Regions from separate parts of the Ligilactobacillus sp. LYQ135 genome, predicted to be linked through region 1. Evidence: predicted binding sites of a transcription regulator. Region 1 holds the regulator's gene; each other region holds the start of a gene.

Region 1 (3,219 bases):
CTTTAATTACTTCTGCAAATAACTTATCATATTGTGCTCTTAATTTAGGATCTTTAAAGCGACATCCTAAACTGTCTTTAATGCTTTCCATCAACGATCACCTCTTTTCTTAGTTTTATCATTAATTTTTTGCATTAATTGTTGAATATCTTGGATTTTATTTGGTGTACTTGTATTTTCACTTGCAGTTGAAGATGATTTAGCTGCCCACGATGGCATTTTTTCATTAAACTGTGTCTGTTTACCATAGCGATTATTACTTCGTGAAAATGATTGTTTCTTCTTCTTTTCTTTCCATTGACGCACATATTCAATCGCTTGTTGAGGCGTTTTAATTTGATTTTTTAACCAATCATTTGCAGTTCGTTCAAAATATTTTTGATTTAACGAAGACATTCCTTGATCTACTAACATGTAATGCGTTAAAACATTGATTACCGCTGAATTTAATCGGTTATTTTGAACTGCACTTGAAATTGTAATCCGTTCTTCATGAGTAATAGAACTTCCTTGTTCTTCTTTAAGTGCATTTAAAAATTCCATTGGACTATATTGTTCACAAGATGCAACTAAAGCTTGATCACTTGCAGATAATTTTGGATTAGCAACTGCCTTAGTTTCTTTACCAGTCGATTTAGAATTAACTAACTCAAATTCGAAACGCTTAGCAGCAAGACTTTTAAAAGTTCTCCAGTTAACTGTATTTTGAACTACATCAACTGAATCTTCGAGTAATCTTAAAATTTGAAATTCATCTAACCCATACATTACTGCAATTGTATTTACAGTTGCCAAATTGGAGGAAACTTCTTTTACATTAACAAACGTTTTCTCAAGTAATTGCTTAAGGAGTTTATAATCCAAATTAGCATTCAACACATTGGAAATCCTTTTCTTAACTTGAAAATTTACACTAGTTACATTGGTATTTTTATTTTGGAAAACTTCATTAAATCGATGCGTGGTTTCCTTAAACTGAACTTCATTCCAACGATTGCCTTCATATTGACTTAATAATGATGTAAACTCATACTCCCCTACATACTCCATTAACATTGAACTTAAAAGGGGATCATCAAAAAAGTTTCTTCCATCAAGACAAGGAATCAGTTCATATAAATATAACTTATTAGCAGGATCATTTTTACAATATGTTTTGATCAATCCAACTGCTTCTAATTTCTTTTTGGCTTCTTCAAATTGACTTAAATTAATTGATAATGTAATTAGCAACTGTTTAATTGTAAATGTTGGTAAATTATCAAAATCATTTAACTGAATTTTAGCAGCCAGTGTCATATATAATGAAACTCCCGTTGACCCAATAAATGGCTGGTACAACTGTGTTAAGGCTTGAAAATGAAAAGCTTCAGGAGTTGCTTTGGATACAACTTTAAATGAATCAGTAGGTAATAATTTAACTCCCATCAAAGCTATTCCTCCTTAATTATCTTTCATCATTGCGTTTCATGAGTTCTTCTAGTTCTTGTGCAAATGACTTCATATCCTTAAATTCACGATAAACACTTGCAAATCGAATATATGCTACATCATCAACATCAGCAAGAATGCCCATTACATATTCTCCAATGAGTTGACTAGATACTTCAGTTCCGCCAACCGCACGAACCTTATGTTCAACTTCATCAACAATACTGGTAATTTTATCCATTCCCACTGGTCGTTTTTCTGCTGCTCGCATAATTCCATGTAAAATTTTATCGCGATTAAATTCTTCACGAGCACCATTTTTCTTAATTACTAATAATGGTGTAACTTCGATGCGTTCAAATGTTGTAAAGCGATAACCGCATTTTTCACATTCACGTCTCCGTCGAATTGCATTCCCATTATCAGCAGGTCGACTATCGACAACCCGTGAACTATTATTATGACATTGTGGACATAACATACTACTCACCTCTTTACAACAAATTCTTCGATGACAACCATTTTATCATTTTTTGCTTTAGCTCTTCAACCGTACCATCATTATAAATAACTTCATCAGAAAGCTTAATTCTTTGATTCGTACTCATTTGTGAATCAATTCTTGCAAGCGCTTGTTGCTTGGTCAAGTGATCACGTGTCATTAAATTTTTCAATTGATTTTGAAAACTCGTTGCAATTGTTAAAGTACTGGTACAGTATTGAGCATATTTTCCTTCAAATAATAATGCAATATCAATGACTACAAGTTTCTCATGTTGTTTTTTAGCAGCTTTTAAGCGCCTTAAAATTTCTTGATGAATTAAAGGAGACATAATTTGGTTTAGCCTTTTTAATTCTTTCGGATCATTAAAAACTAAGTTTCCTAACTTCTGCCGATTTAATTGCCCATCTGCCAATAAATATGTTTGTCCAAATTTTTTTATAATCGCCTTTAATCCTTGACTGTCCTTTTGCTGTAGATCCCGCGCAACTTGATCCCCATCAATAATTACAGCTCCAAATTCTTTTAAAATTTTACTTACTGTTGATTTACCTGACGCAATTCCTCCGGTTAAACCTAATACATATGTCATTATTTTATTTTTTGCTCCTTTGGACAAATATGCGTACCTCTTTGGCCAACTACAATTCGTTCAATTGGAGTTTGGCACCGTTCACAAGGTTGTCCTGTTTTTCGATAAACATGTAATTGATCTTGAAATTGACCAGCATGACTATAAGCATTTTTAAATGAAAATACGGTTGTTCCTTGAGCCTTAATTGCTAAATTTAATTCTTTAATGATATTATCATGTAAAGTTTTAACATCTTTTTTAGTTAGATGACTTGCTAAAGTTTGCGGATGAATTTTACTCATCCATAAAACTTCATCAACATAAATATTACCTAAACCGGTAACTACTGTTTGATCAAGCAAAGCCGGTTTAATCATTTTCTTTTTCTTTTGTAACTTATGATAAAAATAATCAACTGTAAAATCTTTACTTAAAGGTTCTACTCCAAGTTTTTTAATTCCAAATAATTGATTTTCTTCTCCCGTCCTAACAAGTTGCATGCGTCCAAATTTACGGGTGTCATTATAGCGTAAGTCTCGTCCATCTGCTAATTCAAAGATTACATGACTATGTTTTTCCATTGGCGTATCATGAGGTTCAATCATGTATTTACCTTCCATACGTAAGTGGGAAACCATTGTTAAGTTTCCCGAAAAACGAAAAAGTAAATACTTTCCTCTCCGATCAATTCCAATAATTTTTTTACCGGTTA
Region 2 (3,219 bases), on a different contig from region 1:
CGTTGAAAGTTCATCAAGCAGTCAAGAGAACTCATCATCAAACGTTGAAAGTTCATCAAGCAGCAAAATGAACTCATCATCAGTAGTATCATCTTCATCATCAAAAGAAGATAATGGTAACGTAGTTGTAACTGGATCAAACAATAACAACAACCATGGAAATGGCAATGGTCAAGGAAACGGTAAGGTCCAAGGAAATGGATACGGTTCAGGTTTACCACAAACCGGTGAAGAACAAACTGCAATTACAATTCTTGCAGGTTTTGCAATTTTAGCATGTGTGACTGTTGCAGTTACATTACGTAAGAGAAAATAAATTGTAAAATAAAAAGATTGCGATTTTGAATCGCAATCTTTTTTTGTTTAAAAAATTATTTATTCGTCTTCAGGATCGAATTTATGTGCTTCAACTAAAATTTCCTTAGCTTTTTCAAGATAATCTTTTTCAGCTAAGAATGCTTTAACTTCATAACCTTCAGATCCTTTTAATTGAGCTAACTTATCATCCAATGCATCGAATTCCTCACGTAAATGATTAATGACGCTTTCTTCATCTTCAACATAAACATAATGATTTTGTGTCGAATCTTTATGTCCTTCATTATCATGAACCATAATCTTGATTTCATCTTTATCAACTTTAACTGCATGTTTTAAAATTGATTTGATATCTTTGATGGTTTCATGTTGAGCTGTTCGGTGTTTCTTTTCATCAACGCCATCTTCGATTTTAGTTAAGTGATTTTCTGCATCCATAATTTTTTTAGAAATACGACTTAATGCTTTAAGTTGTCTTTTTGCGTAATCCATGATAACACTCCCAATCTATATATTAAGGCTCTAACCCTTCATCTATAAAGTATATCGATTGTCATTTGACGGGAAGCAAAAAGGCTTAAAATCAATGCCCAATCTCTTTGCGTAAATTTAATTAAATAAATTTCTAATCCAGTTAAATAATTGATCAAGCCAATTTTGAATTTGAGATAAGAAATTTTGTCCAGTTTCGCTATTCATCCAGTTTTTCGCCTTGTTCATTAAATTTCTAGTTGAGTCTTTAACATTTTTAACGGTATTATTAACTGTTGTGTATATGATTTATCAGCAGCAATTGATGAATTTTGAAAGCTGATAAGAGCATTAATGATGGTTTGTTTTTGACTATTAGAGGTCTGTTTTATTTGCATCAACTGCAACTTGAGTAGCATTAAGCATTTTATTAGCGCTAGCGGTATTTTCAAGTATTTAAATTTACTTCATCAGCAGCAAGTGCCTTATAAACTCCAGCTAAAGCAAATTTGCCTGAGGTAGGACAACAATAGTTACATGTCACTCCAGCTATTTGAGCAACCATTGCATATTGCTGTGTGGTTACTTCGGTAATATTATTATCCCCTTCATAATTTTCAATATTGACCTTAACTCCTGATCCTGGATCAGCAGGAGCAATTGTGACTGAATTAATCATTATAGTATTTGTAATTGATGAATTTCCATTTGCGATATATTTATCATAATCAGTAGCAGTGGCAGTTAATTTTTTTAAAGAAGAATCAACTCCAAAAAATATTATCTAGTTTTGAACGAACCTCATTTAAAGTTCCAGTACCATAAACAACGTAAGCATGATTTAGAGTTGATGTACCTGCAAATGCATTTGAAGTTGATGAAAAACAAATTGCAAACATTAAGACAATACTTGTAGTTCCAATAATCAATTTGTGTTTTTTATAAAAAAGTCCTTTCAAATGAAATTAAATTGATTTTTAGCACTTTTTAAATGAAAAAATGTAAAGAAAGATTGAATTTGCTACGAAAATGATATCACAATATATTGTGTTTCTCTATTGAAAATATCACTATATATATGTATAATTAAAAGCGTTGTTTTTTACAATAAATTTTTTAGAAGAGAGGTACATATTTTGTTTGAACGTTATAAAGATGTATTAACGCATTTACCAGAATATTCAAAAAATGTTTTTCGGAAGGGTTACTTTAAATGGTTAATTGATCAATGCAAAGGTTGGGGAAAATTTAGTTATGGATTATTGATTTTTAACTTTATTTTACAAGTAATTTCATTGATTCAATCTTTTAGTGTACATCCAGTAACGTCAATAATTGCATTTATTGGTGGGAACTTATCCGTTGCATGTGTTGTCGGAATTTCCAATCGATCTGGAATTCAAGGGTGGGCAGGCTTAGTGAGTGCGCTTTGTATCGCAACAACTGCATTTATTGCTCATAATTATGCGAATGCTTGGGAACAAATTGGATACATTGTCTTTTTAGATATTTTTTGTATTTTGGATCCAAAATGGAATGATGATATTCAGGCTGAAAAATTTGAAAGTTGGACAGAATGGCTTAAATATGGAGCATTTTTTCTAATTTCATGGGCAGTTTTGCACTATATTTTCAGTTTAACAAATGATCCACGGGTATTTTTAGATAGTATGAGTTTAGCAATGTCAGTGACAGGTTCGCTTTTAGAATTAAATCGAAAAAGGGAGCAATACTTTGTGTGGACATTATCTTCAGTAATCACAATTGCATTATGGGTTCAAACAATGCTTGAAGGTGCTGGTAACTTTGCGTTGATCTTTAGTTATTCAATTTTCTTCTTAAATGATATGTATGCATTCTTTAGTCGAAAAGGATGGTTCAGAACAGAAGCATAAAAGATTAATCATAAAGATTTATTAAAATTCATGACAAATCGTGCAACTAATTGTATACTATAAACAATCAAACAAACTCATAACCAGAAAAAGCTTCGGGATTTCCGAGGCTTTTTTCTGCTTGGCAAATATTAATCGAATAATGTGGTAAAATATACAACAGTTATAAATAAAAAGAAAATATTAACTAGGATAATAAAAACGAGGAAATTATGGAAAAGAAAAAAGAAAATAAAACATGGCATTTTCCTGAATTTATGCTTGATAGTCGCATGCGCGTGATTGCATTATTTTTATTGGGATTAGCTGTGGTTAGCGATGGTCTAGCGTTTTTTGTAAGTCCGATCACCGGAATTATTGTTTTGATTTTTGTAATCATTACAATTGTAGTAGGGTATGTTACTTTGCAACATTTGAAAGAAGAAACAAGTGAATATATTTCCGATTTATCATATCGACTAAAACGAGGAGGACAAGATAGTTTAATTCGAATGCCAATAGGAACACTGTTCTTTAATGATACAATGGAAATTGA
Region 3 (3,219 bases), on a different contig from region 1:
AGTGCTAAATAAATTTATTGTATGAGGACATGGAAAATAGATAAACTAAGTGGTTTAATTATATATTCATTTTTGAGAATCTATTAAACAAATACTTATTGTACAATTTTAGTTTATTTTTATACTTAATAATTAGAACTTAAGTCACAATGGATTGCTATAAAAACGATTAATTTTTATAGGATCTTTTAATAACTATAGTTCGTGTTTTTTGTTTTTTTATATATATTTAGAATCTTTTATAGCGTTTGCTTTGTTAAAAGTATATAATTTGCGCTTTGGTTTTGCTAAATGTATGTTAAAATTTAAAATATAGAGAGGAGTTGTAAAGAAATGGAAAATACTGTTGAAAGTGCTATTCAATTTTTGAAAGAAGGAAAATTTATTATCTTAGCAGATAATGAATCAAGAGAAAATGAGGGTGATTTAGTTGCTTTTGGCAATCAAATAACACCAGAGATTGTATATAAAATGTTGAAGATTGCTAATGGATTAATGTGTGTGCCAATTAGTTCGAAAATAGCTAAAAGACTAGGATTTAATGTAATGGTAGAAAACAGTTCAGATCCTAATGAGACACCTTTCATGGTCACGACTGATGCAACATTTGAATCAACTGGAGTAACTACGGGAGTATCTGCATATGATCGTGCAGCTACCATAAGAAAGATTGCTGACCCCCAATCTAGACCAGATCAATTTAATCATCCAGGACATATTCAACCACTTATTTCACAAGATAAAGGAATTAGAGAGCGAAATGGACATACAGAAGCAGCTGTTGATTTGGCTTACATTGCTGGAGAAGAACCAGTAGCTGTTATTATTGAAATCTTAAATGAAGATGGAAAGATGGCACGACGTGATTCACTACATAAATTAGCTGAAAAGTATCAAATTCCGATGATTACAATTGGTCAAATTGAAAAATATCTTGATGATCATGATATTGAATATGCTGCGAAATTGGCAGAGTAGCTTATTTATAATCTTTAATAAGAAAATTAAATCGTAATGAGATGGTATTTTCTAAAACTTTGTAGAATTGAACTTAAATATGAATGCATATTAGCTGTTATAAGCCGATCTTTGATCAACAAAGAGTAGTTAAAACAGTTGATTTGGCATATTTTAATTCATTAAACTTTCAAATAAAATGGGGACATTAAAAGGACAATAAAATTGCTAGGACACATTTATTTCGTTTATTACATCTCATGTTCTTCATAATACTGTTTGTGAATTTAAATTATAATTAGCTTTCTCATGATTGGAATGACACTATTAATGTAGTTAATTGATTTGCTTAATGGATTAGAGATTTGTGTTATGGGAGCAATTTTCTTGGTTGTCTTGTATACTTTAATGGTATTTGTTAGTAGTAATAAAGAAACAGGTATGGATTAATGCTTGGGCAGCTATTGGATTTATTATCTGTTATTCATGAGTTCTGTATATATACTATTATATTTATTTTTTATTTATGTAATCATGTTATTATTCTTATACTATCTTTGAAAAGACTTTTTTTTGTGAAATTAGAAATCTTGAGCAAGAAGCATAACTTAGGGTTTACAATAGATAAATAAAAAATATACAAGAGACTTGACGTTTGTCATAGTCTCTTTTTTTAATTTTTTTCAAAAAGATCAATAAAATCAAAAAAATTGATCGAACAGCTTGTCATGGTAGTCAATTTCGCCTTCTATATATGGGGTTAATAAAAAATTTATATACAATATGTGGTATACATGTGGTAAAATTTCAGTCAAGGAGGGAAAGCGAATGAAAATGATCAAACAATTTAAATTACCAAAAAAGTGTGTAAAAAGGGATGGCTATGAAATGCCGTTTGAGTTTTATAAAATTGATTTTTTGATTGAAAAATTAGGGCTTGAAGATTCCAAAGAACAGCTTGAAGAACGCTTTTCATCAAAAATTACTAATTTAGAAAAAATATTATCGGCTGAAGTTGAAAAGATATTCTTAAATGTATTAACTGAATTTAATCATCAAAATGCCGTTGACCAATATTTGGCTTATAAACATCAGCGGGAAGTTGAATTCAAAGAACAAATCGATCCAATTAAACGGTTAAATCGATTAATTGGCGAAGATGCACGCTTGGTTCACGAAAATGCCAATAAAGATAGTAAATTATTTAGTACTCGGCGAGATTTGATTGCAGGGACGATTGGAAAAACTAAAGGACTTACAATGATGCCAGAACATATTGCAAAGGCACATTTAAAGGGAGACATTCATTTTCACGATTTGGATTATTCACCACTTGAAGCATACAGCAATTGCTGTTTGATTGATTTTGAAACAATGTTTCGTGACGGATTTAAAATGGGGAATGCTGAAGTTGAGGAACCTAAATCAATTCAAACGGCCGTTGCGCAAATCACCCAAGTGATTGCAAGTGTATCAAGTCAACAATATGGTGGATGCACGGTTGATCATATCGATACATTATTAGAACCATATGCAGCAAAAAATTATCAGAAGCATCTTACTGAGGCTCAGGAATTGATAAATTCACATGAACAAGCTGAAAAATTTGCTAAAAAACGGACAATTAAAGACATTTACGACTCAATGCAGGCGCTTGAATATGAAATTAATACTTTGTTTACAACAAATGGACAAACGCCATTTACTTCGGTGGGCTTTGGATTAGGAACTTCATGGATCTGTCGAGAAATTCAAAAGGCCATTCTTCAGGTTAGAATTGATGGTTTAGGTAAGAATCATCGAACAGCAATTTTCCCTAAATTGTTATTAGCAATCAAAAAAGGAATCAATTATGCGCCTGAAGATCCTAATTATGATATTAAACAATTAGCAATTGAATGTGCTTCAAAACGTATGTATCCAGATATTTTAAACTATAAAACAATTGTTGACATTACTGGAAACTTTAAATCTCCGATGGGGTGCCGGTCTTTCTTACCTAAATGGGTCGATGAAAACGGAAAAGAAGTAAATGACGGTCGAGCAAATATGGGGGTTGTCACTTTAAATCTTCCTCGAATTGCCCTTGAATCAAAGGGCGATCAGGAATTGTTTTGGGAAATTTTAGAAGAACGATTGCAATTAGCTAGAGATGCATTGTTATTTCGAATTCATCGCATTGTCAATGATGCTAAACCACAAAACGCACCAATTTTATATCAATATGGAGCATTCGGGATGAAAGCTAAACCCAATGAAAGT
Region 4 (3,219 bases), on a different contig from region 1:
TTTTTGTAAAATGTAAACAAAGACTTTATTAGGGAGGTTTTTAGATGTTTAACATGATTCCAAATGACTATCCTGAAGTTCTTACTAAATTAAGTTGGCTTCAATCAAACGGCTATCCAAATGCGACTGAGAAAGGCGTTTTACGTGACACTATTATTTCTGGAGCACAAGATTTATTTGATGAAGCCTTAGAAGATTCTTACTGGACAGTTTTATGGGATGTTGAAGACGAAAAATTATGGGTTCGAGGTGCCATGAGTGAACGTTTAGGGGAATTAGTTCCACGCGATGGCTTTAAAACCTTTGCTGATGATTTCAAAGATAACCCATATAAATTCTGGGAAAACATGGGACAACAAGTGCGCTTAATCGTTGGAAGTGAATAAAGATACTATGAAAAATTTAAAACGAAATTTACTTTTAATTTTTATTGCCAACGCTATTCTTTTAGCTGGTTTTTTAGCAGTAACGATTCAAAAGTTTACACTGAATCCACAACTAACATTTGGAGTAATTGTTCTTTTAGTTGTTGACTTTGTTTTGCTTAGCACCTTTACTTCACTGTTAACAATTGGAATTCAGTTTATTATTCGAAAAGTACGTCAAAATAAAAATAAAGAATAAAAAAAGTAGGCAACCAATGTCAAAACATTGATTACCTACTTTTTATTATTCTTCTTCAATGTCATCCATATCATTTTCGATATCTTTTGAAACAACTTTTTCAGGAGTTCTTGCAACCATTACATCACATCTAGCTGTTCGCATAACGTAAGTTGCAACTGATCCTACCATAATTCTTCTAATCAAATTCTTCCCTGTTTCACCAACAATAATCAAGTCATTCTTGTATTCTGGTTGAAAATCTTCAACAATAACTGTTTTTGGATTACCAAAACGTAAGTGGACAGAAACTTGATCTTGTCTTAGTCCAGCTTCGACTAAATGTTCTTTTAAGTCATTCATATATTTTTCGCATTCTTGGACTTCTTTATAAATACGTTCACCATCAAGGGTGATGCCCGCATTTCCATATTCAAGCGAATTCATATCTAATACCCATAAAACGTCAAGATGAGCATCATTTCTTTTTACAATATTCAATGCGTCAAATAAAGCAACTTCTGACCCCTTTGAACCATCGATAGCAACTAAAATATTTTTGTAGCCTAATGCCATAATCAACACTCCTATTCACCTATCTATTTTAATGATAGCTTTATCATGCATGATTTTCAAGTAACTGCTTCCACTCATTTCAATATAATAAAAAAACTTGGCATAACCCAAGTTTTCTACTACTTATCTTCATCTAACATAATTTTATGTTTTTCTTTTAACGCTGCTAATTTTTCAGGCGTTAAATTACCTAAACCAACTAATTTTTCTTCGATCATTTCTAATACTTTTACGCGATCTTCCATGTTAGTTACAAAATCATATTCATCGCCATCAATAACTAACATTGGTGAGGCATTGTATTCCTTCATCCAAATATCATATTGTTTCAATAATCGATGATAATAGTCCACAAGAGATGGATCATTTTCAACTAATTCATACTCACGACCACGTTTTTCAATTCGTTTAAGCATTGTTTCATAGGATACATTGATCATAATCATTAGATCCGGAGATTTTTTATGTGAAGCATAGGGTAATTCTTCCATCATATTAGCGAGCAAACTTTTATAAATGTCATATTCTACATCCGTAGCATTACCCATTTCAGTATTCATTCGCATAAAAATTTCGTCTTCATAAATTGAGCGGTCTAAAATATTATTATCTTCTTCCATCGCTTGCTTAATCATTGCAAAACGACGATTTAAAAAGAATGTTTGCAATAAATAAGCATATGGATTAGTTGCTTCTTTGTCCCCAGCTGCACGTTTCTTAGCCGCAATTTCATTTCCTTTATAAAAAAGCGGTAATACCGGGTTATCTTCAACTGGTTCATAAAATGCTTTTGTTCCTAATTCTTCTGATAAGATCTCTGTAAGGCTTGACTTACCTGATCCAATAATTCCTGAAAGTGTAATCAAAATGATAGATGCATCCTTTCTTCCGAGACCGTAAAGTCCAGCCTCTATTTTTGCCTGATTAACTCAGCATCATCTATCATACTCTCATTTAACTAAAAAATAAAGCTACATTTTGGGGCTTTAAAACCGCTGAATCACTATATATAGTACGAAAGAAAGCGAATTACTTAACCATAATATTATAAAAATTTTATTTATTTTCGCTTAATAATAACCCCAATAATTAATCCTGGAATATAAAGAAGTAAACTAATTGGAAAAAGCATTGCTAAAACCGCTGGAATAATCGCAACAAATAAAGCTAGCCGCCAAATTTGTTTATTTTGATTTAAAGTTTTTTGTACCTTATCTTTATCAACATTTCCCGGGTGATCACCTTGTTTAGGCATCATCATTGCCATTATTATCATCCAACCAAATAGGTTCACAAATGCGATTATTCGCAAAATATTAATGATTCCTGTTAATATTTCATTCATTTTCGTTACCATTATTCCTTAGTTTCAATTTGCGCTTTAAAGACCTGTCCATCATCTTCGACCATTCCAATCATCGTATCAAATAATAATAAGATCCAGCCAAAAGCAAGCACAAACGCAATTAATTCAAATACCGTTAAGGAAATCAAATAAAATGGTTTAAACATCAGATCAACAACCACTAAACCAACACAAAGTGCATACGAAATTGCTAAAAAGCGTTTCCCAACTTCTGGAAGCAACCAGCGAATTCCTACAATTAAAATAATAATCAAGTAAACTAAGTAACCTGCAATTTTATCATGTAGAATATGGAAATTATCGTTATTTGGAAAAAGCCCTACTGCTCCCATATCAAGCGCAGTTAAAGTTAAAATTAACCGTAAAACCGTTGTACGCCATGAATTTTTAACAACTTCTTGTAATGAAACAAAAATATAATCAATTAACGCCACCATCAATAACGATGAAAATACTAGCGTTAAGTTAAATTGCCAGCTATTATTTGCATGTTTAGTTCCTAAAAAACTTAAGTTATGTTGCCACCAATCACGTCCATTTGATGCCATTGACATTACTGCACCACTAGTAATCACTAAAATCATTAATGTTGTTAGCATTCCATAATTAACTGCCAAACCAATTCGCACCATTAAGTAATTAACGGCGGTAACAAAAACAAAAAATAAGCCCAT

The links. Region 1 encodes NrdR, which represses ribonucleotide reductase genes. Its sites were predicted from a motif close to ACACNATATATNGTGT; they were not measured.
Region 2: pnuC (nicotinamide riboside transporter PnuC) is a predicted target of NrdR. The motif match lies at 1,825-1,840, and genes of this name have one in related genera.
Region 3: nrdD (anaerobic ribonucleoside-triphosphate reductase) is a predicted target of NrdR. The motif match lies at 1,734-1,749, and genes of this name have one in related genera.
Region 4: ACWCL1_RS07990 (deoxynucleoside kinase) is a predicted target of NrdR. The motif match lies at 2,180-2,195, and genes of this name have one in related genera.

The regions. Positions count from the first base shown of each region.
Region 1 covers NZ_JBSJYT010000003.1:41,915-45,133, reverse strand. Annotated here, with positions in the region: gene dnaI (primosomal protein DnaI) at 1-91, opposite strand, end outside; gene ACWCL1_RS03790 (DnaD domain protein) at 91-1,428, opposite strand; gene nrdR (transcriptional regulator NrdR) at 1,448-1,912, opposite strand; gene coaE (dephospho-CoA kinase) at 1,926-2,525, opposite strand; gene mutM (DNA-formamidopyrimidine glycosylase) at 2,525-3,219, opposite strand, start outside.
Region 2 covers NZ_JBSJYT010000010.1:45,595-48,813, reverse strand. Annotated here, with positions in the region: gene ACWCL1_RS07925 (SpaA isopeptide-forming pilin-related protein) at 1-316, shown strand, start outside; gene ACWCL1_RS07920 (hypothetical protein) at 376-813, opposite strand; gene ACWCL1_RS07915 (DUF1002 domain-containing protein) at 1,238-1,504, opposite strand; gene ACWCL1_RS07910 (hypothetical protein) at 1,554-1,718, opposite strand; gene pnuC (nicotinamide riboside transporter PnuC) at 1,926-2,684, shown strand; gene ACWCL1_RS07900 (DHH family phosphoesterase) at 2,897-3,219, shown strand, end outside.
Region 3 covers NZ_JBSJYT010000001.1:312,996-316,214, reverse strand. Annotated here, with positions in the region: gene ribB (3,4-dihydroxy-2-butanone-4-phosphate synthase) at 334-978, shown strand; gene nrdD (anaerobic ribonucleoside-triphosphate reductase) at 1,786-3,219, shown strand, end outside.
Region 4 covers NZ_JBSJYT010000010.1:58,409-61,627, forward strand. Annotated here, with positions in the region: gene ACWCL1_RS07975 (hypothetical protein) at 45-386, shown strand; gene ACWCL1_RS07980 (hypothetical protein) at 394-624, shown strand; gene ACWCL1_RS07985 (universal stress protein) at 670-1,179, opposite strand; gene ACWCL1_RS07990 (deoxynucleoside kinase) at 1,299-2,045, opposite strand; gene ACWCL1_RS07995 (hypothetical protein) at 2,240-2,446, opposite strand; gene ACWCL1_RS08000 (DUF998 domain-containing protein) at 2,536-3,219, opposite strand, start outside.